3 regions of the Variovorax sp. VaC1 genome follow, and region 1 is predicted to be linked to each of the others. Evidence: riboswitches for the same ligand, from Rfam matches in the RefSeq annotation. Region 1 holds a riboswitch; each other region holds the start of a gene.
The links. Region 1 has a riboswitch for glycine ahead of gcvT (glycine cleavage system aminomethyltransferase GcvT). Riboswitches for the same ligand answer to the same signal wherever they lie in the genome.

Region 2: linked by a shared signal. The riboswitch ahead of ACGLHS_RS19125 (D-amino acid dehydrogenase) and the one ahead of gcvT (glycine cleavage system aminomethyltransferase GcvT) in region 1 are both predicted to bind glycine.
Region 3: linked by a shared signal. The riboswitch ahead of ACGLHS_RS28600 (ABC transporter substrate-binding protein) and the one ahead of gcvT (glycine cleavage system aminomethyltransferase GcvT) in region 1 are both predicted to bind glycine.

What each region holds. Positions count from the first base shown of each region.
Region 1 is NZ_JBIGLT010000001.1:693,837-701,102, forward strand. Features, by position in the region: gene gcvP (aminomethyl-transferring glycine dehydrogenase) at 1-1,085, opposite strand, end outside; gene gcvH (glycine cleavage system protein GcvH) at 1,214-1,585, opposite strand; gene gcvT (glycine cleavage system aminomethyltransferase GcvT) at 1,649-2,821, opposite strand; glycine riboswitch at 2,869-2,980, opposite strand; glycine riboswitch at 2,993-3,083, opposite strand; gene ACGLHS_RS03405 (hypothetical protein) at 3,118-3,681, opposite strand; gene ACGLHS_RS03410 (hypothetical protein) at 3,808-4,332, opposite strand; gene ACGLHS_RS03415 (MFS transporter) at 4,425-5,618, opposite strand; gene ACGLHS_RS03420 (AraC family transcriptional regulator) at 5,714-6,493, shown strand; gene ACGLHS_RS03425 (TRAP transporter large permease) at 6,506-7,266, opposite strand, start outside.
Region 2 is NZ_JBIGLT010000004.1:486,808-494,073, reverse strand. Features, by position in the region: gene ACGLHS_RS19135 (FIST C-terminal domain-containing protein) at 1-61, shown strand, start outside; gene ACGLHS_RS19130 (RtcB family protein) at 272-1,678, shown strand; gene ACGLHS_RS19125 (D-amino acid dehydrogenase) at 1,698-3,005, opposite strand; glycine riboswitch at 3,097-3,214, opposite strand; glycine riboswitch at 3,219-3,319, opposite strand; gene rfbB (dTDP-glucose 4,6-dehydratase) at 3,436-4,506, shown strand; gene rfbD (dTDP-4-dehydrorhamnose reductase) at 4,503-5,393, shown strand; gene rfbA (glucose-1-phosphate thymidylyltransferase RfbA) at 5,428-6,324, shown strand; gene rfbC (dTDP-4-dehydrorhamnose 3,5-epimerase) at 6,321-6,869, shown strand; gene ACGLHS_RS19100 (glycosyltransferase family 2 protein) at 6,879-7,266, opposite strand, start outside.
Region 3 is NZ_JBIGLT010000008.1:144,027-151,292, forward strand. Features, by position in the region: gene ACGLHS_RS28590 (ABC transporter permease) at 1-452, opposite strand, end outside; gene ACGLHS_RS28595 (ABC transporter permease) at 473-1,414, opposite strand; gene ACGLHS_RS28600 (ABC transporter substrate-binding protein) at 1,440-3,005, opposite strand; glycine riboswitch at 3,198-3,321, opposite strand; gene ACGLHS_RS28605 (hypothetical protein) at 3,472-4,278, opposite strand; gene ACGLHS_RS28610 (ATP-binding cassette domain-containing protein) at 4,327-4,974, shown strand; gene ACGLHS_RS28615 (NADP-dependent isocitrate dehydrogenase) at 5,110-7,266, shown strand, end outside.

The sequences.
Region 1 (7,266 bases):
TCGGGCCCGTGGTACACGGCGTACATGCTGGCAACGACGGCCGGCAGCACCTGCGCGGTACAGATGTTGGACGTGGCCTTCTCGCGGCGGATGTGCTGCTCGCGCGTTTGCAATGCCAGGCGATAGGCGGGCTGGCCGTGCGTGTCGACGCTCACGCCGACGAGGCGGCCCGGCAGCGAGCGCTTGAACTCGTCGCGGCAGGCCAGGTAGGCGGCGTGCGGGCCGCCGTTGCACAGCGGCATGCCGAAGCGCTGCGTGGTGCCGCAGACGATGTCGGCGTCCCATTCACCCGGGGGCGCGAGCAAGGTCAGCGCCAGCAGGTCGGCCGCGACGATGAAGGCGGCGTCGCACTGGTGCGCATGGCCCGCGAGCGGGCGCAGGTCGTGCACGTGGCCGGTGGTGGCGGGGTACTGCGCGAGCACGCCGAAGAAGGCGCCGCTCACCATCAGGTGCGGCAGCGTTTCCGACACGGTGCTGACCTTGACCTCGATGCCCAGCGGCGCGGCGCGCGTCTTGATGACCTCGATGGTCTGCGGATGGCAGTCGCCCGACACGAGGAAGACGTTGCTCTTGCTCTTCACGCTGCGCTTGGCCAGCGTCATGGCCTCGGCGGCGGCCGTGGCTTCGTCGAGCATCGAGGCGTTGGCGATGGCCATGCCCGTCAGGTCGCACACCATCGTCTGGAAGTTGAGCAGGGCTTCCATGCGGCCCTGCGAGATCTCGGCCTGGTAGGGCGTGTAGGCGGTGTACCAGGCGGGGTTTTCCAGCACGTTGCGCAGGATCACGCCGGGCGTGTGCGTGCCGTAGTAGCCCTGGCCGATGAAGCTCTTGAACACCTTGTTCTTCGACGCCAACGCCTTCAGTTCGGCCAGCGCATCGGCTTCGGTCACCGGTGCGGGCAGGCGCATCGGCCGTGCGCGGCGGATGGCCGCGGGCACGATGCCGTCGATGAGTTCCGCGCGCGTTTCCGAGCCGATCACCGGCAGCATGCGCGCCTCGTCCGCCGCATCGATGCCGATGTGGCGGGCAAGGAATTCTTCGGCGTTCTCTAGTTCTTGCAAAGAGGGAAGGGCGGGGATCGGCATGGCGTGATGGATCGGCGTTAAGGAAGAAAAGACTCAGCGGTCGCCGCCGGGCTGGCCCGACGCGGGCCTTGCCTTCCCCGTGGGGAAGAGCACAGCACACGAAGTGGCAAGCCGGGGGGCGCGCATTTTCAGGATTCGGCGGCGAACTTGTCGTAGGTGGCGGCGTCGAGCAGCGCGTCGAGTTGCGCGGGCTCGCTCAGCTTGACCTTGAAGAACCAGCCGCTGGCCAGCGGGTCGCTGTTGGCCAGCGACGGGTCGGCGCGCAGGGCTTCGTTGACTTCGGTGATCTCGCCCGACACGGGCATGAAAACATCGGCGGCGGCCTTGACCGATTCGACGACGCCGGCGACTTCGCCCTGCGCGAAGGTCTTGCCGACTTCAGGCAGGTCGACGAACACCACGTCGCCCAGCGCGTCCTGTGCGTGCAGGGTGATGCCGACCGTGGCGGAGCCGCCTTCGGCCGAGACCCATTCGTGGTCCTTGGTGTACTTGATGCTCATGAGAAAACTCCTCGTGGAAAAAATGATGATCGGGGTGCAGAGCCTAGCCGGGTCTGCCGTTGCTCAGCCGCGGTAGTAGCGGGTGGGCACGAAGGGCATGGTCGAGACTTCCATCGGCACGGGCTTGCCGCGCACGATGGCCTGCACGCGCGTGCCGGGTTCGGCGAAGGCGGTGGCCACATAGCCCATGGCGATGCAGCGGTCGGCCGTCGGGCCGAGCAGGCCGCTGGTGACGATGCCGATGTCATGCCCCTCGAAAGATTGCAGCAGCGTGCCGTCGCGCACCGGGATGCGTTCGAGGGCGACGAGGCCGACGCGCTTGCGCTTGAGCGTGTCGTGGTCGGTGTGGCCGGCGGCGCCCGCGGTGGCTGCGGCGAGCTGCGCCAGGATCTTGGCCGCACCCGGAAAGCCGCCTTCGCGCGCGCCGCCCGCGCGGCGCACCTTCTGCATCGCCCAGTTGAGCGAGGCTTCGACCGGCGTGGTGGTGGTGTCGATGTCGTTGCCGTACAGGCACAGGCCGGCTTCGAGCCGCAGCGAATTGCGCGCGCCCAGGCCGATGGGCTTGACCTCGGGCTGGGCCAGCAGCAGGCGGGCGAGGGCGTCGGCGTCTTTAGCCGCCACCGAAATTTCGAAGCCGTCTTCACCGGTGTAGCCGCTACGGGTGACGAAGGCAGCAATGCCGCCGATCTGCACCGCGCCGCCGGTCATGAACACGAAGCGCTCGATGCCGGGCGACAGGCGCGCCAGCGTGGCGGCGGCCTGCGGGCCCTGCAGCGCGAGCAGCGCGTGGTCGGGCAGCGGTTGCACCTCGCAGCGCGCGCCGATCTTGCGCTGGATGTGGGCGATGTCGTCGACCTTGCAGGCGCCGTTGACGATCACGAAGATCGAGCCATTGCCTTCGTTGAAGAACATCAGGTCGTCCAGGATGCCGCCTTCGTCGTTCAGCAGCAGGCCGTAGCGCTGCTTGCCGGCGGGCAGGTCGATCACGTCGACGGGCATCAGGGTTTCGAAGGCGGCTGCGGCGTCGGGGCCGATGAGGCGCAACTGGCCCATGTGCGAGATGTCGAACAGGCCGGCCGCATCGCGTGTGTGCTTGTGCTCGGCCATCAGGCCGGCGGGGTATTGCACCGGCATCGAGTAGCCGGCGAAGGGGACCATGCGGGCGCCAAGCTCCACGTGCAGGTCGTAGAGCGGCGTCTTGAGAAGCGGGGCGGCGGAAGCGGAGGAAGTCACCAGGAGGCACTCCAAAGGGGCAGTCGAAATCCATGGCTGCAACGCCACGGGCCACCCCTGCTGTCCGCTTTACCTGAGAGATTCGCCCCACGATCGGGGTTTGCTCCTTCGGTGGGCCGGTGCAATGCATGCATGCAATGGCCTCTCTCCAGCAAGGAAACGCCGGCTTTCACCGGCGCCTTGTCAGTCCTTTTGCCTGAGCGTTCGGGAAACCCCTGCGCCTTCGGCGGCCCCGTCGCGCGGGGCTCTCTCCTGACCCGGGCGAGTGTAGTGGATCGCGCGGGCCGGGGCTTCGGGTTTCAGTGCACGACCTCGGCCGGCGGCAACAGTTTGTCGATGCGCTCGCGCAGCGATTCGGCCCGCTCCGCGCCGGCGCTTTTCTCGATTTCGGTGAGCATCAGCGCGGCGATGGTCAGCATGGCTTCGCGGTCGCGGGCCTCGCGCAGGGCGTCGCGCATCTGCAGCGCGAACTTGGGGTCGCGCCGCACGAACATGCGCTCGCAGATGTCGAACAGGAACATGCGCGTGGTGGCCAGCGAACGCTTGCCGTCGAAGGTGTCGGTGGAGGTGGCGACGCGGATCGGTTCGGCGGCGGGCAGGGGAGCGGGCTGCGCGGCCGCGGCGGCCTGGGCTGCCGCTTGTGCGGCGGCTGCGGCGGCGGCCGCCGGGTCTTCCAGATAGCCCCGCTGCACCAGGGCCTGGATCGCCTGCTCGGCTTCGCCGCGGTTCGTGAAGAGCGGGCTGAAGTCGGTCAGCGAGCGCCGACCGTCGGCCATCAAAAGCAGCGCGCGTTCACGCTGGCTGAGCGTGCGCTGGCCGCCCTGGAGTTCGTCGCGCGCCTTGTCGGTCTTGGTGGGAAACATGGCAGCCACAGCTTTCGGAGATCGAAGGCTGGAGCATCGTTGCAAGTGGTGACATCTTCATGAACCTTTTCCCCTTACAGAAAGGGAATTTACAAGGGGGATTGCCACCTGCTTCCCCGGTGCGGATCAGGCGCCGACGCTTTCCTTGCGGATCAGCCACTGGTTGCCCACGCGTTGCAGCTCCAGCGTCTTGCGGTCGGTGTGGTTCAGCCTGTCGGCGCGGTAGATCTGCTTGAAGCGCGCGCTGGCGGTCTGGCCGCTGACGCTGATGACGAGGTCGTCGATGGTCACGCTGATCTTCGACTTGCTCGCGATGCGGGCGCGGCGATCGGCTTCCCAGCGCTTGCGGTCCTTGCCCCGGGCCGGCGTGAAGTCGGGCGCATAGGCGGCAAGGTAGCGGTCCACGTCGCGGGCCGACCAGGCTGCAGCCCAGGCGCGCACGGCGGTTTCCACTTCGGCGATGCCCGCGGTGGGTGGCGCCGCGGGGGCTGCCGCAGGGGCTGCGGCGGGTGGTGCTGCCGGAGCCGGTGCTGCGGCAGGCGCGGCAGGCGCCGCGGGCGCGGCCGCTGCAGCAGGTGCCGCCGGTGCGGCGGCAAGGGCTGCCGTGGAGAGCAGGCCCCCGGCAAGAAGACAGGTGACGAATCGATTCATGGCGCGGTTTCCCTCTTTGTCAGTTATCAGCGTCGAGTGCGACGCCGATTCTGGCAGCGAACCCGCCCCGGGCCGAATCGAATCGATGCCGTTCAGGCCGCGGCGGCCCCGTCGAGTTCGACCGGCGCAATCACCTGTGCCCGGTTGCGCAGCCGCAAGGCCAGCACCGTCGCGACGCACAGCACGCAAAGCACCACCGTCAGCGTGACGCCCAGCCCGCGCGCATCCGACAGCATGCCGAACAGCGGCGACACCAGCCCGCCCACCGACAGCGCCAGCCCGAGCGTGATGCCGCTGGCCGTGGCCGGGTTGCGCGGCAGGTAGTCCTGCGCCAGCGTGACCTGTGCCGCGAACGGCAGGAACATGCTCAGGCCGAGCAGCGCGGTGCAGGCCAACGCCCAGCCGGCCGTCGGTGCGAGCACGAGGCCCGCAAGCGCCGGCAGCGCGAGCAGATAGCCGCTGCGGATCGTGCCCATGCGGCCGATGCGGTCGCCGAGCCAGCCGCCCAGCAGCACGCCCACAGCGCCCGCCGCCGTGAAGCCGGTGAGTGCCGCGGCGCCCTGGAAGGTCGTGCCGTGCAGGTCGCGGGTGATGCGCAGTGAGAGCATCGACAGCACCGTCACGTAAGGAATCGACCAGCCCACGATGGTCGCGACCAGCAGGCTGAAGGCGCGCCAGTCGTTGTGCGGCTTCAGCACCTCGCTGCCGGCCTGCTTGCGGGCCAGGGCCGCCGCCGCGGCGCCGGCACCGCCCCGCGCATTGGCCACCACCCACACCACGCCCATCGCCAGTGCCGGCACACCCAGCAGGTAGCTGTGCGACAGGCCGCCACCGCCGACCACCGTGGCTGCCAGCAAGGGCGCGAACGAGGCGCCGATGGTGCCGCCCACCGAGAACACGCTCATCGCCTTCTGCGAGGCGCCGCCGGCCGCGCGGGCCGCCACCGTCGCGGGCGGGTGGTAGGCCGCGATGCCCAGCCCGCACAGCGCGACCGCGATCCAGGTCAGCAGGTAGCTCTGGCTCAGGCCCGCCAGCACCACGCCCAGTGCCGCCACCAGAAAGCCCGTCGGCACCAGCCAGCTGCGCGGATGGCGGTCGGCGTACAGGCCGAACAGCGGCTGCACCACGCTCGACAGGCCAGTGGCCGCCAGCATCAGGCCGCTCACGGCCGTGTAGCTGTAGCCGCGCTCCAGGACCATGAAGGGCAGCAGGGCGGGCACGAGGCCCTGGTAGAGGTCATTGACGGCATGGGTGCCGGTGAGCAGCCCGAGTCGGCGCTTGTTCATTCGATCGCTTCCTTGATTGGTTTTCCGAGTGGAAAGGCATCGTAGGAAGCCGTGCGAAGATGTTCTCGCTACGAATCCACAAGCATCGTCGAGAAATGGACAAACTCAATCTGCGACCCGAGCAAGGCGAATCGACGCCGCGCGCCGTCGCCGTGCTGGCGACCGACCCCGAGGGCGATGCCTTCATTCCGCCGCACACGCACCGGCGCGGCCAGCTCATCCACGCGATCTCGGGCGTGATGATCGTCAGTGCCGTGGCCGGCAGCTGGGTGGTGCCGCCCGGCCGCGGCGTCTGGGTGCCGCCGGGCATGGAGCACCAGATCCGCATGGCCGGCGAGGTGAAGATGCGCACCGTCTTCGTCGAGCCCGGCACGCGCGCGGACCTGGGCAGCGAGTGCCGCGTGATCCACGTCGGCGCATTGCTTCGGCAACTGATCGTCACGGCCGTGTCGGTGCCGCTGGACTACGCGCCCGGCAGCCGCGACGAGCGTGTGATGGAGCTGATCCTCGACGAGATCGAGGCCGCGCCCGCGCTGTCGCTGCACGTGCCGATGCCGCGCCACGCCCGGCTGGCGGTGCTGTGCGAAGAACTGGTGCGCGACCCGTCGCTGCCCGCGACGCTCGACGACTGGGCGCTGCGCCTGCACATGAACACGCGCACGCTGGCGCGCCTGTTCCAGCGCGAGACCGGCATGAACTTCGGCGCGTGGTGCCGGCAGGCGCGGCTGCTCTTGAGCCTGCCCCGCCTGGCGGCGGGCGCGTCGATTCTCGAAGTGGCGCTGGCGCACGGCTACGATAGCCCCAGCGCCTTCACCGCGATGTTCCGGCGCACGCTCGGCGTGCCGCCGAGCCTCTACCTGCACCAAGGCGAATGAGCCACCGCCCCGCTACTTGAACCCGAGCGCGTGCGGCAGCCAAGTGCTGAGCGCCGGCACGAAGGTCAGGATCAGCAGCACCGCGCCATGCGCCCACAGGAAGGGCACCAGCTCCTTCACCAGTGCCGACATCGGCACCTTCGACACGTTGCAGGTCACGAACAGCAGCCCGCCCACCGGCGGCGTGATCATGCCCAGCGTGAGGTTGAAGATCACGATCATCGCGAAGTGCACCGGGTCGACGCCCAGCTTCATGGCCACCGGCGCGAGGATCGGCGCCAGCACCATCACGCCCGGCAGCGGCTCGATGAAGATGCCGAACAGCAGCAGGAACACGTTGACGATGATCAGGAACATCCACGGCGAGAGGTTCATGCCCACCAGCCATTCGGCCATCTGCTGCGGGATGCCCTCGATGGTGAGAATCCACGCGAACGAGGCCGACAGGCCGATGATGATCAGCACCGAGGCCGACAGCAACGCCGAGCGCGAAAGAATGTCGGGCAGCGCCTTCCATTCGAGCGTGCGGTAGACGAACTTGCCGCACACCAGCGCATAGAACACCGCCACCACCGAGGCCTCGGTCGGCGTGAACCATCCGGCGCGCATGCCGCCCAGGATGACCACCGGCAGCAAGATTGCGGGAATCGCCTTCCACGTCGTGCGCAGGATCTCGCGCAGCGGCGGCGTTTGCCCATCGCCCTTGTAGTTGCGCTTCTTCGAGATGTGGAAGTTCACCGCGCACATCGCCACCGCGATCAGGATGCCCGGCA
Region 2 (7,266 bases), on a different contig from region 1:
CGCCCGGCACCATCTGTATGGGTATACGGGTGTGCTGACGGTGTTTACGGCGCCCGACTGACCTGGCGCCTTCGACGGGCAAAAAAACGACGGGCGGGTTTCGGACGGCGGCAAGCGTCGCTAAAATCCGCCCGCTTTCTTGAATCTCTGCTGCTGCAAGAAAGAGCCAACCGCGTGTTCTGAAAAAGCGCGCGGTCGATCTCTTTCGCCTCGCCACGCGATGTGGTCCGGGGCAGGAAACCGACACGGTTTCCGCAATGGAACAGCAGCCATGAGCAACCCTCATTTCTCCAGGCTCCAGCGTGCCTTTTCGCGCGCGGGCATTGCCGTCGATTACCGCGACGGCGTCTATCACCTGCACAACGAGGCTTCGCAGGCCACGGTGCTCCTGCCGCCCAGCCTTCCGCTGGAAGAAAAGGCGGTCAACCAGTTGCTGGCCTTTGCCAGCGTGCGCTCGCCCGACGGCGCGCAGGGCGTGTGCAAGGCCTGCGCGACGCCGGACTTTCATCCGGGCTCGGTCGCGCCGGTCGGCAGCGTCGTGGCGACCGACGCCGACTTCGTCATTCCCGCTGCGGTGGGCACCGACATCAACTGCGGCATGCGGCTGCTGACCACCGGCCTCACGCTGGACCAGGTGGCGCCGCACAAGACGCGGCTGATCGAGCGGCTCACGCGCAGCCTGCTCGACAACGGGCGCGATGTGCCGGTGCACACGACGGCGTTCAAGGCGTTGTTCGACGTGGGGCCATCGGCGTTCCTGGAGGCTGTGCGAAGCGATGGCCTGTGGTCTTCGTGCGACCGCGAGCGGATGCAGGCCGAGATCGACGCTTGCATTGGCCTGGCGAGCTTCGGCGGCAGCGCCCAGCATGCGCCCGAGGCCTACACCGGTGCGCGGCATGAAGTGTTCCGCGACCCGTGCCTGGGCACGCCGGGCAGCGGCAATCATTTCGTCGAGCTCCAGGTGGTTGACCAGGTGATGGACCGGCACGCGGCCTACCGTGCGGGTTTGAAGGCGGGCGAGGTGGTCGTGATGATCCACAGCGGCTCGCGCGACATCGGCTTTCATGTCGGCGGCCGATGGATGGATCGCGCCCGCAACGAATGGCCCAAGGGCCTGCGCCATCCGAAGAGCGGCCTGTACGGCCTGACGGGACCGTTGGCGCAGGAGTACCTGGAGGCGATGGGCGTGGCGGCACGCTATGCGTGGGCCAACCGTGTTGTGCTGGCCGAGCTGGTGCGCAAGGACTTTGCGGAACTGCTCGGTGCCACCGCGTCGAGGCTCGTGGTCGACATGCCGCACAACGTGGTGCTGCGCGAGCACGGCATGAACATCCACCGCAAGGGCGCGACGCCGGCGCACGAGGGGGACCTCGCGCTGATTCCTGGTTCGATGGGCGATCACTCGTATCTCGCGACCGGGCTGGGCCATGACGACTGGCTGTGGTCGTGCAGCCATGGCGCCGGGCGGCGCATGCGGCGGCAGGAGGTGCGCGCGATGCGGCCAACGCCCGGCGACGAGAGCGCCGATTGGCAATGCGTCACCTTGCGCGAGGAGCGCCGGATCGAAGAGGCGCCGCAGGCCTACAAGCCCATCGGCGCCGTGATCGATGCACAGGAGCGCGCGGGGCTGATCCGCTGCGCCGTGCGGCTCAAGCCCTGGGTCACGTTCAAGGCGTGACCTGGGGCTCGATGGCGGATCAGCCCATCGCGGGCTGCGAAATGCGCGGCTGGGGTGCGGGCATGCCGGTGAACGCGAAATCGACCTCGGGCACCAGCCCGCTCACGATCCGCGCGATCGACTTGCCCGAGCCGCAGGCGTGCGTCCAGCCGAGCGTGCCGTGGCCGGTGTTCAGGTACAGGTTCGGCAGTTTGGTCTTGCCGATCAACGGCACGTTGCTCGGCGTGGCGGGGCGCAGGCCGGTCCAGAACTGGGCCTGCGTGGTGTCGCCGGCGCCGGGGAACAGCTCTTCGACGCGCCGCACGATGGCTTCGCAGCGCACGCGGTTCAGGTCGCGGTCGTAGCCGTTGAGCTCGGCCGTGCCGGCGATGCGCAGGCGGTCGCCCGACTCTGAGGTGTAGCGCGAGAACACGAGCTTGAATTCGTCGTCGGTCAGCGAGACCTGGTGGGCCTTGGAGGCGTCCTTCACGGGCAGCGTCACCGAGTAGCCCTTGGCCGGGTAGATCGGCAGGCGGATGCCCAGCGGCGCGGCATACAGCGGGCTCAGCGAACCCATCGCGAGCACGAAGGCGTCGCCGCGGATGCGCTGGAAGCGGCCTTCGGCGTCGGTGGCTTCGACGTGGTCGATGCTGCCGCCGGCTTCGCGCAGGGCGGTGACCGTGTGGCTCATGAGGAACTTGACGCCGGCCGCGGCGGCCAGGCCCACGAGTTCGCGCGCAAAGCGGTTGGCGTCACCCGATTCGTCTTCGGCCGTATAGGTGGCGCCGGCCAGCTTCGGGCGGATGTGGGCGAGGGCGGGCTCGATCTTCACGGCTTCGTCGGCGGAGATCACGAGGCGTTCGCAGCCCAGGGCGCGCATCTGCTCGGCGGGCTTGAGGGCACCGTCGAATTCTTTCTGCGTCGTATAGAAATGCAGGATGCCCTGGGTGCGCTGGTCGTAGTTCAGGCCGGTATCGCGGCGTAACTGCTGCAACGTGTCGCGGCTGTAGGTGCCCAGGCGAACGATCTGCTCGATGTTGTGTTTTGTGCGCGCCGGCGTGCATTCGCGCAGGAACTGCAGGCCCCAGAGCCACTGGCGCATGTCGGCGCGGATGCGGAACAGCAGCGGCGCGTCTTCCTTGCCCAGCCATTGCAGCACCTTGAGCGGTGCGCTCGGGTTGGCCCAGGGTTCGGCATGGCTGACAGAGATCTGCCCGCCGTTGGCGAAGCTGGTTTCGGCGGCGGGCGTGGCCTGCCGGTCGATGACGGTCACTTCGTGGCCGAGTTGCTGGAGGTAGTAAGCCGAAGTCACGCCGAGCAGGCCGGCGCCAAGAACGATCACGCGCATTTCAAGTACCTTTGAGGTTGCAGCGCTTGAATGGCGGGCGTGGTTTGCTATTTTTTCAATAGCAAGCAACCGGGCGGCCGCCGTCCAAGTTGCCGCTCCCCCTGTCCTCGGTACCTGAGAGATTCACCCTGCTGCACCCGCAGCGGGTTTGCTCCTTCGGTGCACCACCGCCATGTTTCGTGGGGTGGTGGCTCTCCAGACGGCTGTATCAGTTGGTGCAGTACAGATCCCTTGTTCGGACCGACCTGAGCGTTTATGGGAGTTTGCGCCTTCGGTAGGGCCACCTGGGTGGCCCGCTCTCCTGCATTGGGCGCGATTGTAGGCGGGGCTTGCGTGGACGCCAAACCTGCGACTTGGCCCCCTCTGGCCAATGGGATAATCGCCCGTTGATCTGCCGAAGGGCAATCGTTCCACAACAACAGGGGACTCCATGATCCTGGTTACCGGCGGCGCCGGCTTCATTGGCGCCAATTTCGTACTCGACTGGATCGCGAACAGCGACGAGCCGGTCGTGAACCTCGACAAACTGACCTACGCGGGCAACCTGGAAACGTTGGCGTCGCTCAAGGGCAACCCGAAGCACATCTTCGTGCAGGGCGACATCGGCGACAGCGCGCTGCTCGACCGCCTGCTGGCAGAGCACAAGCCGCGCGCCGTGGTGAACTTCGCCGCCGAGTCCCACGTCGACCGCTCGATCCACGGCCCGGAAGACTTCGTGCAGACCAACGTCCTCGGCACCTTCCGCCTGCTCGAATCCGTGCGTGGTTTCTGGAGCGCGCTGCCGGCCGACCAGAAGGCTGCCTTCCGCTTCCTGCACGTCTCGACCGACGAGGTCTACGGCTCGCTCTCCAAGACCGACCCGGCCTTCACCGAAGAGAACAAGTACGAGCCCAACAGCCCGTATTCGGCCAGCAAGGCTGCCAGCGACCACCTCGTGCGCGCCTGGCACCACACCTATGGCCTGCCGGTGCTGACCACCAACTGCTCGAACAACTACGGCCCGTTCCACTTCCCCGAGAAGCTGATCCCGCTGATGATCGTCAACGCGCTGGCCGGCAAGGCGCTGCCCGTGTACGGCGACGGCATGCAGGTGCGCGACTGGCTCTACGTGAAGGACCACTGCAGCGCCATCCGCCGCGTGCTCGAAGCAGGCAAGCTCGGCGAGACCTACAACGTGGGCGGCTGGAACGAGAAGCCCAACATCGAGATCGTCAACACCGTTTGCGCGCTGCTCGACGAACTGCGTCCCAAGGCCGACGGCAAGCCATACAAGGAGCAGATCACCTACGTGACCGATCGCCCGGGGCACGATCGCCGCTATGCCATCGATGCGCGCAAGCTCGAGGCCGAGTTGGGCTGGAAGCCAGCCGAAACCTTCGACAGCGGCATTCGCAAGACCGTCGAGTGGTACCTCGCGAACGGTGAGTGGGTGCGCAACGTGCAAAGCGGCGCGTACCGCGAGTGGGTCGAGAAGCAGTACGACACGAAGGCTGCGGCATGAAGTTGCTGCTGCTGGGCAAGGGTGGTCAGGTCGGTTGGGAGCTGCAGCGCAGCCTGGCGCCCCTGGGTGAGCTGGTTGCTCTTGATTTCGACAGCACGGATTTCAACGCCGACTTCAGCCGTCCCGAGCAACTGGCCGAAACGGTGCTCAAGGTGCGTCCTGACGTGGTTGTCAATGCAGCGGCGCATACCGCCGTCGACAAGGCCGAAAGCGAGCCCGAGTTCGCGCGCAAGCTGAACGCCACGTCGCCGGGCGTCGTGGCCGAGGCCGCGCAGCAGATCGGCGCGCTGATGGTTCACTACTCCACCGACTACGTCTTCGATGGCAGTGGCAGCAAGCCCTGGAAGGAAGACGACGCAACCGGGCCGCTCAGCGTGTACGGCCAGACCAAGCTTGAAGGCGAGCAACTGGTGGCCAAGCACTGTGCGAAGCACCTGATCTTTCGCACCAGCTGGGTGTATGCGGCGCGCGGTGGCAACTTTGCCAAGACCATGTTGCGGCTGGCGAAGGAGCGCGACAAGCTGACCGTCATCGATGATCAGTTCGGCGCGCCCACGGGCGCGGAACTGCTGGCCGACGTGACGGCACATGCCATTCGGGCGACGCTGCAGGACCCGTCCAAGTCCGGGCTCTATCACGCGGTGGCCGGTGGTATCACCACATGGCACGGCTATGCGCGCTTCGTGATCGAGCAGGCGAAGGCGGCAGGCGTGGAACTCAAGGCAAGCCCCGAAGCGGTCGAGCCCGTGCCCACCACCGCATTCCCGACGCCGGCCAAGCGGCCGCACAACTCGCGCCTCGACACCTCCAAGCTGCAATCGACCTTCGGCCTCGTGCTGCCCGACTGGCAGTCCGGCGTCGCTCGCATGTTGCGCGAAACCTTCTGAGATCCTCAGAGCAAGCCAAGAGACACGAACATCCATGACCAAGACGACGCAACGCAAAGGCATCATCCTCGCCGGTGGCTCGGGCACCCGTCTACATCCTGCGACGCTGGCGCTCAGCAAGCAGTTGCTGCCGGTGTACGACAAGCCGATGATCTACTACCCGCTCAGCACGCTGATGCTCGGCGGCATGCGCGACATCCTGATCATCAGCACGCCGCAGGACACGCCGCGCTTCCAGCAACTGCTGGGCGACGGCAGCCAGTGGGGCATCAACCTGCAGTACGCGGTGCAGCCGAGTCCGGATGGGTTGGCGCAGGCATTCATCATCGGCGACAAGTTTGTGGGCAATGACCCGAGTGCGCTGGTACTGGGCGACAACATCTTCTATGGCCACGACTTTGCCCACCTGCTGGCCGATGCGGACGCCAAGACCTCGGGTGCAACGGTGTTCGCCTACCACGTGCATGATCCCGAGCGCTACGGCGTGGTGGCCTTCGATGCCAAGGGGAGGGCGAGCAGCATCGAGGAAAAGCCGCTCAAGCCAAAGAGCAGCTATGCGGTCACGGGCCTCTACTTCTACGACAACCAGGTCGTCGACATCGCCAAGGCTGTGAAGCCGAGCGCGCGCGGCGAGCTCGAGATCACCGCGGTCAATCAGGCGTACCTCGACCGCGATCAGCTCAACGTGCAGATCATGCAGCGCGGCTATGCGTGGCTGGACACCGGCACGCACGACAGCCTGCTGGAAGCGGGGCAGTTCATCGCCACGCTGGAGCATCGGCAGGGCCTGAAGATCGCATGCCCCGAAGAAATCGCGTGGCGCAACGGCTTCATCTCGACCGAGCAGCTCGAAAAGCTTGCCGCACCGCTCGAGAAGAGTGGCTACGGCAAATACTTGAAGCACCTGCTGAGCGACGAGGTGCGTTCATGAAGGCCACGCCCACCGCGATCCCCGAAGTGCTCGTGATCGAACCCAAGGTGTTCGGCGACGCGCGCGGCTTTTTCTTCGAGAGCTTCAATCAGAAAGCATTCGACGAAGCGATCGGCAAGCATGTCGATTTCGTCCAGGACAACCATTCGCGCTCTGCCAAGGGCGTGCTGCGTGGGCTGCACTACCAGATCCAGCAACCGCAGGGAAAGCTCGTGCGGGTGGTGCGCGGTGCGGTGTTCGACGTGGCCGTCGACATCCGCAAGTCGTCGCCGACTTTTGGCCAGTGGGTGGGTGTCGAGCTGAGCGAAGACAACCACAAGCAGCTCTGGGTGCCTGCCGGGTTTGCGCACGGCTTCCTGGTGCTGAGCGAGACTGCGGAGTTTCTCTACAAGACCACCGACTACTACGCGCCCGCCCACGAGCGCGCCATTGTCTGGAACGACCCGCAGCTGGCCATCGAATGGCCCGCGACCGGCGTCGAGCCGCAGTTGTCGGGCAAGGACGCCGCGGCCTCGCTGCTGGCGAATGCCTCGCTGTTCGACTGATCGATCTGGTCAGAGTGGCGCTTGCGGGCGCTGCTCCCCTTGCTGCCGTGCGTCGTCCATCAGCGGCGGCAGCTGCGGGTGCAATGCCTGCGTGGGCTGGCTCGACACGTCGTAGTTGAGCCACGACAGCAGCAGCTGAAACCCCAAGATGATCGGCAAGGCCGATGCCATCACCGTCCCGGCCGAGGCCATGCCGCCGCTGATGCGGTTCGAGAGCAGATGCTCTGCACCATAGAGGATGCCGAACGCCAGCAGCGGTATCGCACACAACAGCTCCAGCGAGGCGAGCGAGAAGTCCGAGACGAAATAGCGGTAGAGCACGCGCTTGAAGAAGTTGCGCGTGTTGCCCTTGAGGAAGGGGGCGATCACCTTCATTGGGCTCAGGCTTGATGGTTCG
Region 3 (7,266 bases), on a different contig from region 1:
TCCATCAGCCGCATGATCGCGCCGTCGATGCGCCGGAAGTAGCCGCCCAGCAGGCCCACGAGCATGCCGAACACCACGGCGAGCGCGGCCACCGCGATGCCCACCGTGAGCGACACGCGCGCGCCGTACAGCGTGCGGCTCCAGATGTCGCGCCCGAGGCTGTCGGTGCCCATCACGAACAGGTGCTCGAAGGTGTCGCCGGCCAGGCTGTTGAATTCGCCGCGCGTGCCGGGCATGAGGTTGCCGCTGCCGGGGTCGATGGCGGTCGGGTCGATGGTGCCGAGCCACGGCGCGGCCAGCGACATCAGCACGAGCAGCAGCAACACGCTGCCGCCCGCGCGCACCGACCAGTCGGCCAGGATGCGTTTGAGCAGCGAGCGCCGCTTCGGCGGTGCCAGCGCTTCGACGGCGATGTCTGGCGCTGCGGCCAGGGGAAGGGTCGAATCGGTCATGGTGTTTCCGTTCACTTCGTTCAGTAGCGGATGCGGGGGTCGAACACCAGGTAGCTCACATCGATCAGCAGATTGATGAGCACATAGATGACGGAAAAGAACAGCGTGATGCCCTGGATCAGCGGAAAGTCGCGCGACAGCACCGCATCGACCGTGAGCTGCCCGAGCCCCGGAATGGCGAACACCGTTTCGGTGACCACCACGCCGCCGATCAGGAGCGCGATGCCGATGCCGATGACCGTGACGATGGGAATGGCCGCGTTGGCGAGCGCGTGGCGCATCAGCAGCCGCGTCTCGGAGATGCCCTTGGCGCGCGCGGTGCGGATGTAGTCCTCGGTCATCGCCTCGGCCACGGCCGCGCGCGTGACACGCGCGATCAGCGCCACGTAGATGATCGACAGCGTGACCGACGGCAGGATCAGGTGCTTGATCCACAGCCAGGGCCCCTGGCTCAGCCGCTGGTAGCCCTGCACCGGCAGCCACTGCAGGTGCAGCGCGAAGATCCAGATGAGCACATAGCCGATCACGAAGGCCGGTATCGAAAAGCCCATGACCGAGAAGCCCATGAGCATGCGATCGAGCCACCCGCCGTGGCGCCATGCGGCGATCACGCCGAGCGGCACCGCGATGAGGATGGTCGCCACCAGCGTCACGGCCGCGAGCGACACCGTGGCCTCGATGCGCTGGCCGATCAGCTCCACCACCGTCTTCTTCATGAAGTACGACTCGCCCAGGTTGCCCTGCAGCAGTTGCGCACTCCAGTGAAGGAACTGCACGGGCAGCGACTGGTTGAGCCCCAGCTGCTCGCGCACGCGGGCGATGTTTTCGCTGGTGCCGCTGTCGCCCACGATGGCGGCGGCCGGGTCGCCGGGCGCGAGCCGCAGCATCAGGAACACGATGAGCGCGACGATGACGAGCACCGGCACGGTCGAGAGAATGCGGCGTGCAAGAAAGAGCAGCATGGGTGACTCCCTGATTCCAGCTGTCTCAGTTCTTCTTCAGGTTCCAGAACACGGCCACCGGCGAGCGCACCACGCCGCTCACCACGCCCTTGCGGTAGGCCGTGAGCGGCTTGTACTCGCCGATGGGCGCGTAGATGCCGGTGTCGTACACGCGCTGCTGGATGGCGGTGGCCAGTTCCTTGCGCTTGGGTTCCTCGCTGCTGGCGAGAAAGTCGGACTTGAGCTGCTCCAGTTTGTCGTCGGTGGCCCAGCCGAACCAGCCTTTTTCGCCATTGCCCGTGAGCGGCGCGAAGAACATCGGGTTCATGTTGTCGGCAATGCCCCAGCCGGTGATGAACAGGTTCCAGCCGCCATTGGCCACCGGGTCTTTCTTGGCGCGGCGCGTGACCAGCGTGGGCCAGTCCATCGACTGCATGTCGACGTTGAAGCCGGCCTGCTTGAGCAGTTGCGCCATCACCGGCGGAAACTTGTTGAGCACCGCGAAATCGGCCGGGTACATCAGCACCACGGGCTTGCCGTCGTAGCCTGCTTCCTTGAGCAGCGCCTTGGCTTTCTCGAACTGCGGCTTGCCGGTGAAGTAGCCGGTCTTGTCGGACGCGAAGGCCGAGCCGCAGGGGTAGATGGAAGCGCAGCTGTTGTACAGCTCCTTGTGCACCAGCTGGGCGCGCATCAGCGCCTCCTGGTTGATGGCCATGAAGGCGGCCTGCGCGATCTTCGGGTTGTCGAAAGGCGGGATCAGGTGGTTCAGGTGCAGCGCGAACGAGCCTTTCGACACGGGGCTGTCGAGCGTGATGGCGGGGTTGTTCTTGAGCGCGGTGTATTGCTCGGACGGCACCCACTCGATCATGTCGACCTCGCCGTTGGCCAGCGCATTGGCCTGGGTCTGCGCGTCCTTCAGGACGATCCATTCCATGCGGTCGACGTACACGTTCTTGCCGCCGGCCGTGCCGGAAGGCGCTTCGGCACGTGGCACGTATTTGGTGTTCTTCAGGTAGACGATCTTTTCGCCGGGGCGGTATTCATCCTTCTTGAAGATGTAGGGGCCGGAGCCGGTGGCGTCGTCGATCTGCTTGTCGGCCGGCGTGGCGGCCACGCGCGCGGGCATGATGAAAGGCGGGTTCGACGAAGGCTTGCTCAGTGCGTCGAGCACCATGCCGAAGGGCTCCTTGAAGACGAACCTGAAGCTGTTGGCATCGACCGCCTCGGTCTTGTCCATGGCGGCGAACATCTTCTGGCCCAGGCCGTCACGCTGCCCCCATCGCTTGAGCGAGGCGAGCACGTCGTCGGAGGTGACCGGCTTGCCGTCATGGAAGGCCAGGCCCTTGCGCAGCGTGAAGTTCCATGTTTTTCCGTCGGCGCTGGTCGTGTACTTGTCGACCATCTGCGGCAGCACCTTGCCCCGTTCGTCCACGCCGAAGAGCGTGTCGTAGACCATGTAGCCATGGTTGCGCGTGACGAAGGCGGTGGTCCAGATCGGATCGAGGATCTTCAGATCGGACTGCGGCACCAGGCGCAGCACCTTGCCCGCGTCCTGCGCGAAGCTGCTCGCGGCAGCGGCCGCGAACATCGCGCCTGCGAGGACGGTTTTCATCAGGGATTTCTTCGACAGCATGGTTCAGTTCTCCGGTTGAAAGAAAGAGGAAGGTGTGGCCGTGAAAAGGCTTCGGCCACGCGCAGGCTGTCGCCACGGCAAAGCCGTTGGCGCGGACGCGCGAGGCGCTCGGATGGAAGTCATGGACACAGGCTCCGGAAGCGAACAAGGACACGCCGCGCGTTGGCGCGGCGTGCCCCTGCTGTCCTTTGGCCTGAGAGATTCACCATGCACGCGCATCGCGCATGGCTTGCCCCTTCGGCGGCTGCCCTCGGCGCCTTGACGGCGCCGGGCAACGCTCTCCAGCGTTAGAAAAAATCCAGTCTTGGGACCTGAGCGTTCTGGGCTATCGCCTTCGGTAATGCACTAACTCGAAGCATCGAGCCGGCATTTCTCCTGGATCAATCTCTCCAAGCAGTTTGCGTGCCACTCAGGCCACCCGGGCCGGATGGCACGCCGGAAAAAACTAGTTCAGCCCGCCGCCGCAGAAGTCGGCCTTTTCGATCGTCTTGTCGGTGAAGTTGACGCTCGTGCGCTTGTCGGCACTGGGGCCGGTGTGCGCGGGCCAGTCGCTTTGCAGCCACGTATAGCGCCACACGTAGGGGTCGCCGGCCTTGGCGGGCTCGCCGTAGGCGATGCGCAGGTTGCCCCTGCTTTCGTCGTGGCAGTGCTTCGAGGTCTTGTATTCCTTCTCGGTGAAGCAGGCACGGATCATCCGCGAGCACCAGAACGGAATGCCTTCACGCACGGCCTTGGCCGGCTGCCCGGCCGGCGTGTCGAGCGGCACGAAATCGGCCGTGACGGACGACGCACCCCCGCCCGAGTAGCTCTCGGATTCGCTCTGCGTCACGGCCACGGCCCAGCGGCCTTCGGCCAGCGGATAAAGCGCCGGTGCAAGCGCGAGAGACACCTTGGGGTCGCCGCTCTGGCGGTCTTGCTGCAGCGAGAGGGCATATGCCGAGAAGTCGTGCAGGCGTTCGAGTTGCCAGGCGTTGGCGGCGGTGTTGCGCTTCACGCGCGCCATCGCCAACGGCTTTTCTGAAATGACCAGGTAGTCATCGGCCTTGCCGTCGCGCGGCTGGTGCAGCTTCAGGGCCTGGGCATCGCAGGGCTGGGGCAGCAAGGCGCACAGGTGGGCGCGCCAGTCGACATCGACGGATTCCGGCGCCTTGACCGCGAAGAAGACCTGCGCCGAGGGCGCGGCCACGGCGGCGCCCGCGAGCCCCATGGCGGCGAGCCATGCGCCGGCACCGAGGGTGAGGAGTTTTTTCATGCGCGAATGGTAGCCAGCCGCCGCCGCCCGATGGGGTAAAACCGGCGCGTGAACACGACCGCCTCTCCCCTTCCCCACCCCCTTCTCCAGATCCAGGACCTTGGCTTCGCATATCCGGGTCAACCCGTACTCGCCGCCGGCTGGAACGCCGCCATCGGCCCCGGCGTCACGCTGCTGCATGGCGACACCGGCACCGGCAAGTCGGCGCTGCTCCAGGCGATCGCGGGGGCGCTGCCCGCCACCGGCCGTCTGACGGCGGCCGGCGCGCGCCTGGACAGCGCACCCGAGGCCTATCGCCAGAACGTGTTTTTCGTCGACCCGGCGACGGAGCGCTTCAACGACGTCACGCCCCGGGAATGCACGGCCACCCTGAACAAGGGCAACCCGCATTTCAGCGAAGAAAAGTGGCAGGCGCTGGTCGAAGGCTTCGCCCTGGGCCAGCACCTGGACAAGAAGATGTTCATGCTTTCGACGGGTTCGAAGCGCAAGGTCTGGATGGCGGCCGGGCTGGCGTCGGGGCGCCCGCTGCTCCTGCTGGACGAGCCCACCGCCGGGCTCGATGCCGCCTCGATCCGCTGCCTGTGGGGCGCGCTCGCCGGCTTTGCCGGGCAGTCGGCGCAGGCCGTCATCGTCGCCAGCGCCGCGCGGATCGACACCGTCCCGCTCGCGGCCACCATCGACCTGCCGCTGCATTGACACAGGCCGCCGCGGGGTGATCCGGCCGCGAAATGCCGCCCCGCCCGCGCGCCCGGCGACAATCGGCGGTTCCGGCGGCCAGATCCCGCCTGAACTCCCTGCCACCCGACAACACTGCATTACGGAAGCAAGCGCATGAGCACGAAGCAACCCACCATCGTCTACACCCTGACCGACGAGGCGCCCCTGCTGGCGACCTACGCGTTTTTGCCCATCATCCGCGCGTTCACCAGCCCGGCCGGCATCGACGTGACCACCAGCGACATCTCGGTGGCAGCCCGCATCCTGGGCGAGTTCCCTGAATTCCTCGGCGACGGCCAGAAGGTGCCCGACAACCTGGCCGAACTGGGCAAGCTCACGCTCAAGCCCGAAGCCAACATCATCAAGCTGCCCAACATCAGCGCCTCGGTGGCCCAGCTCAAGTCGGCCATCAAGGAACTGCAGGGCAAGGGCTACAAGATTCCCGACTATCCCGAGAACCCGACCTCGGACGAAGACAAGGACATCCGTGCGCGCTACAACAAGTGCACCGGCAGCGCCGTGAACCCCGTGCTGCGCGAAGGCAACTCCGACCGCCGCGCGCCCAAGGCCGTCAAGGAATACGCCCGCAAGAACCCGCACAGCATGGCCGACTGGAGCCAGGCCTCGCGCTCGCACGTCTCGCACATGCACGGCGGCGACTTCTATCACGGCGAAAAGTCCATGACGCTGGACCGCGCGCGCAACGTCAAGATGGAACTGCTGACCAAGAGCGGCAAGACCATCGTGCTCAAGCCCAAGGTCGCGCTGCTGGACCGCGAAGTCATCGACTCCATGTTCATGAGCAAGAAGGCCCTGCTGGCCTTCTATGAGAAAGAGATCGAAGACGCGCACAAGACCGGCGTGATGTTCTCGCTGCACGTGAAGGCCACGATGATGAAGGTCTCGCACCCCATCGTGTTCGGCCACTGCGTGAAGATCTTCTACAAGGAAGCCTTCGAGAAACACGGCAAGCTGTTCGACGAGCTGGGCATCAACGTCAACAACGGCATGGTCGATCTGTACAACAAGATCGCCACGCTGCCGCAAAGCACGCAGGACGAGATCAAGCGCGACCTGCACGCCTGCCACGAGCATCGCCCCGAGCTGGCGATGGTCGACTCGGCCAAGGGCATCACCAACTTCCATTCGCCCAACGACGTGATCGTGGACGCTTCGATGCCCGCCATGATCCGCAACGGCGGCAAGATGTGGGGCGCCGACGGCCGCCTGAAGGACGTGAAGGCCGTGATGCCCGAATCGACCTTCGCCCGCATCTACCAGGAGATCATCAACTTCTGCAAGTGGCACGGCGCCTTCGACCCCAAGACCATGGGCACCGTGCCCAACGTCGGCCTGATGGCCCAGAAGGCCGAAGAGTACGGCTCGCACGACAAGACCTTCGAGATCCCCGAAGACGGCGTTGCCAACATCACCGACCTGGACACCGGCGAAGTGCTGATGAGCGAAGACGTGGAGCAAGGCGACATCTGGCGCATGTGCCAGGTCAAGGACGCCGCGATCCGCGACTGGGTCAAGCTGGCCGTCACGCGCGCGCGCAACTCCGGCATGCCGGTGGTGTTCTGGCTCGACGCCTACCGCCCGCACGAAGCGCAGCTGATCACCAAGGTCAAGATGTACCTGCACGAGCACGACACCTCGGGCCTGGACATCCAGATCATGAGCCAGGTGCGCGCCATGCGCTACACGCTGGAGCGCGTCGTGCGCGGCCTGGACACCATCAGCGCCACCGGCAACATCCTGCGCGACTACCTGACCGACCTGTTCCCGATCATGGAACTGGGCACCTCGGCCAAGATGCTGTCGATCGTGCCGCTGATGGCCGGCGGTGGCCTGTACGAGACCGGCGCGGGCGGCTCGGCCCCCAAGCACGTGCAGCAGCTGGTGGAAGAAAACCACCTGCGCTGGGACTCGCTGGGCGAATTCCTCGCGCTGGCCGTTAGCCTGGAAGACCTGGGCCTGAAGACGAACAACAAGCAGGCGACCATCCTGGCGAAGACGCTGGACACCGCCACCGGCAAGCTGCTCGACAACAACAAGAACCCGTCGCCCAAGACCGGCCAGCTCGACAACCGCGGCAGCCAGTTCTACCTGGCCATGTACTGGGCCCAGGAACTGGCCGCGCAGACCGACGACAAGGAACTGCAAGCCAAGTTCAAGAAGCTGGCCGAGACGCTGGCCAGCAACGAGCAGAAGATCGTCGACGAACTCGCGGCCGTGCAGGGCAAGCCGGTGGACATCGGTGGCTACTAC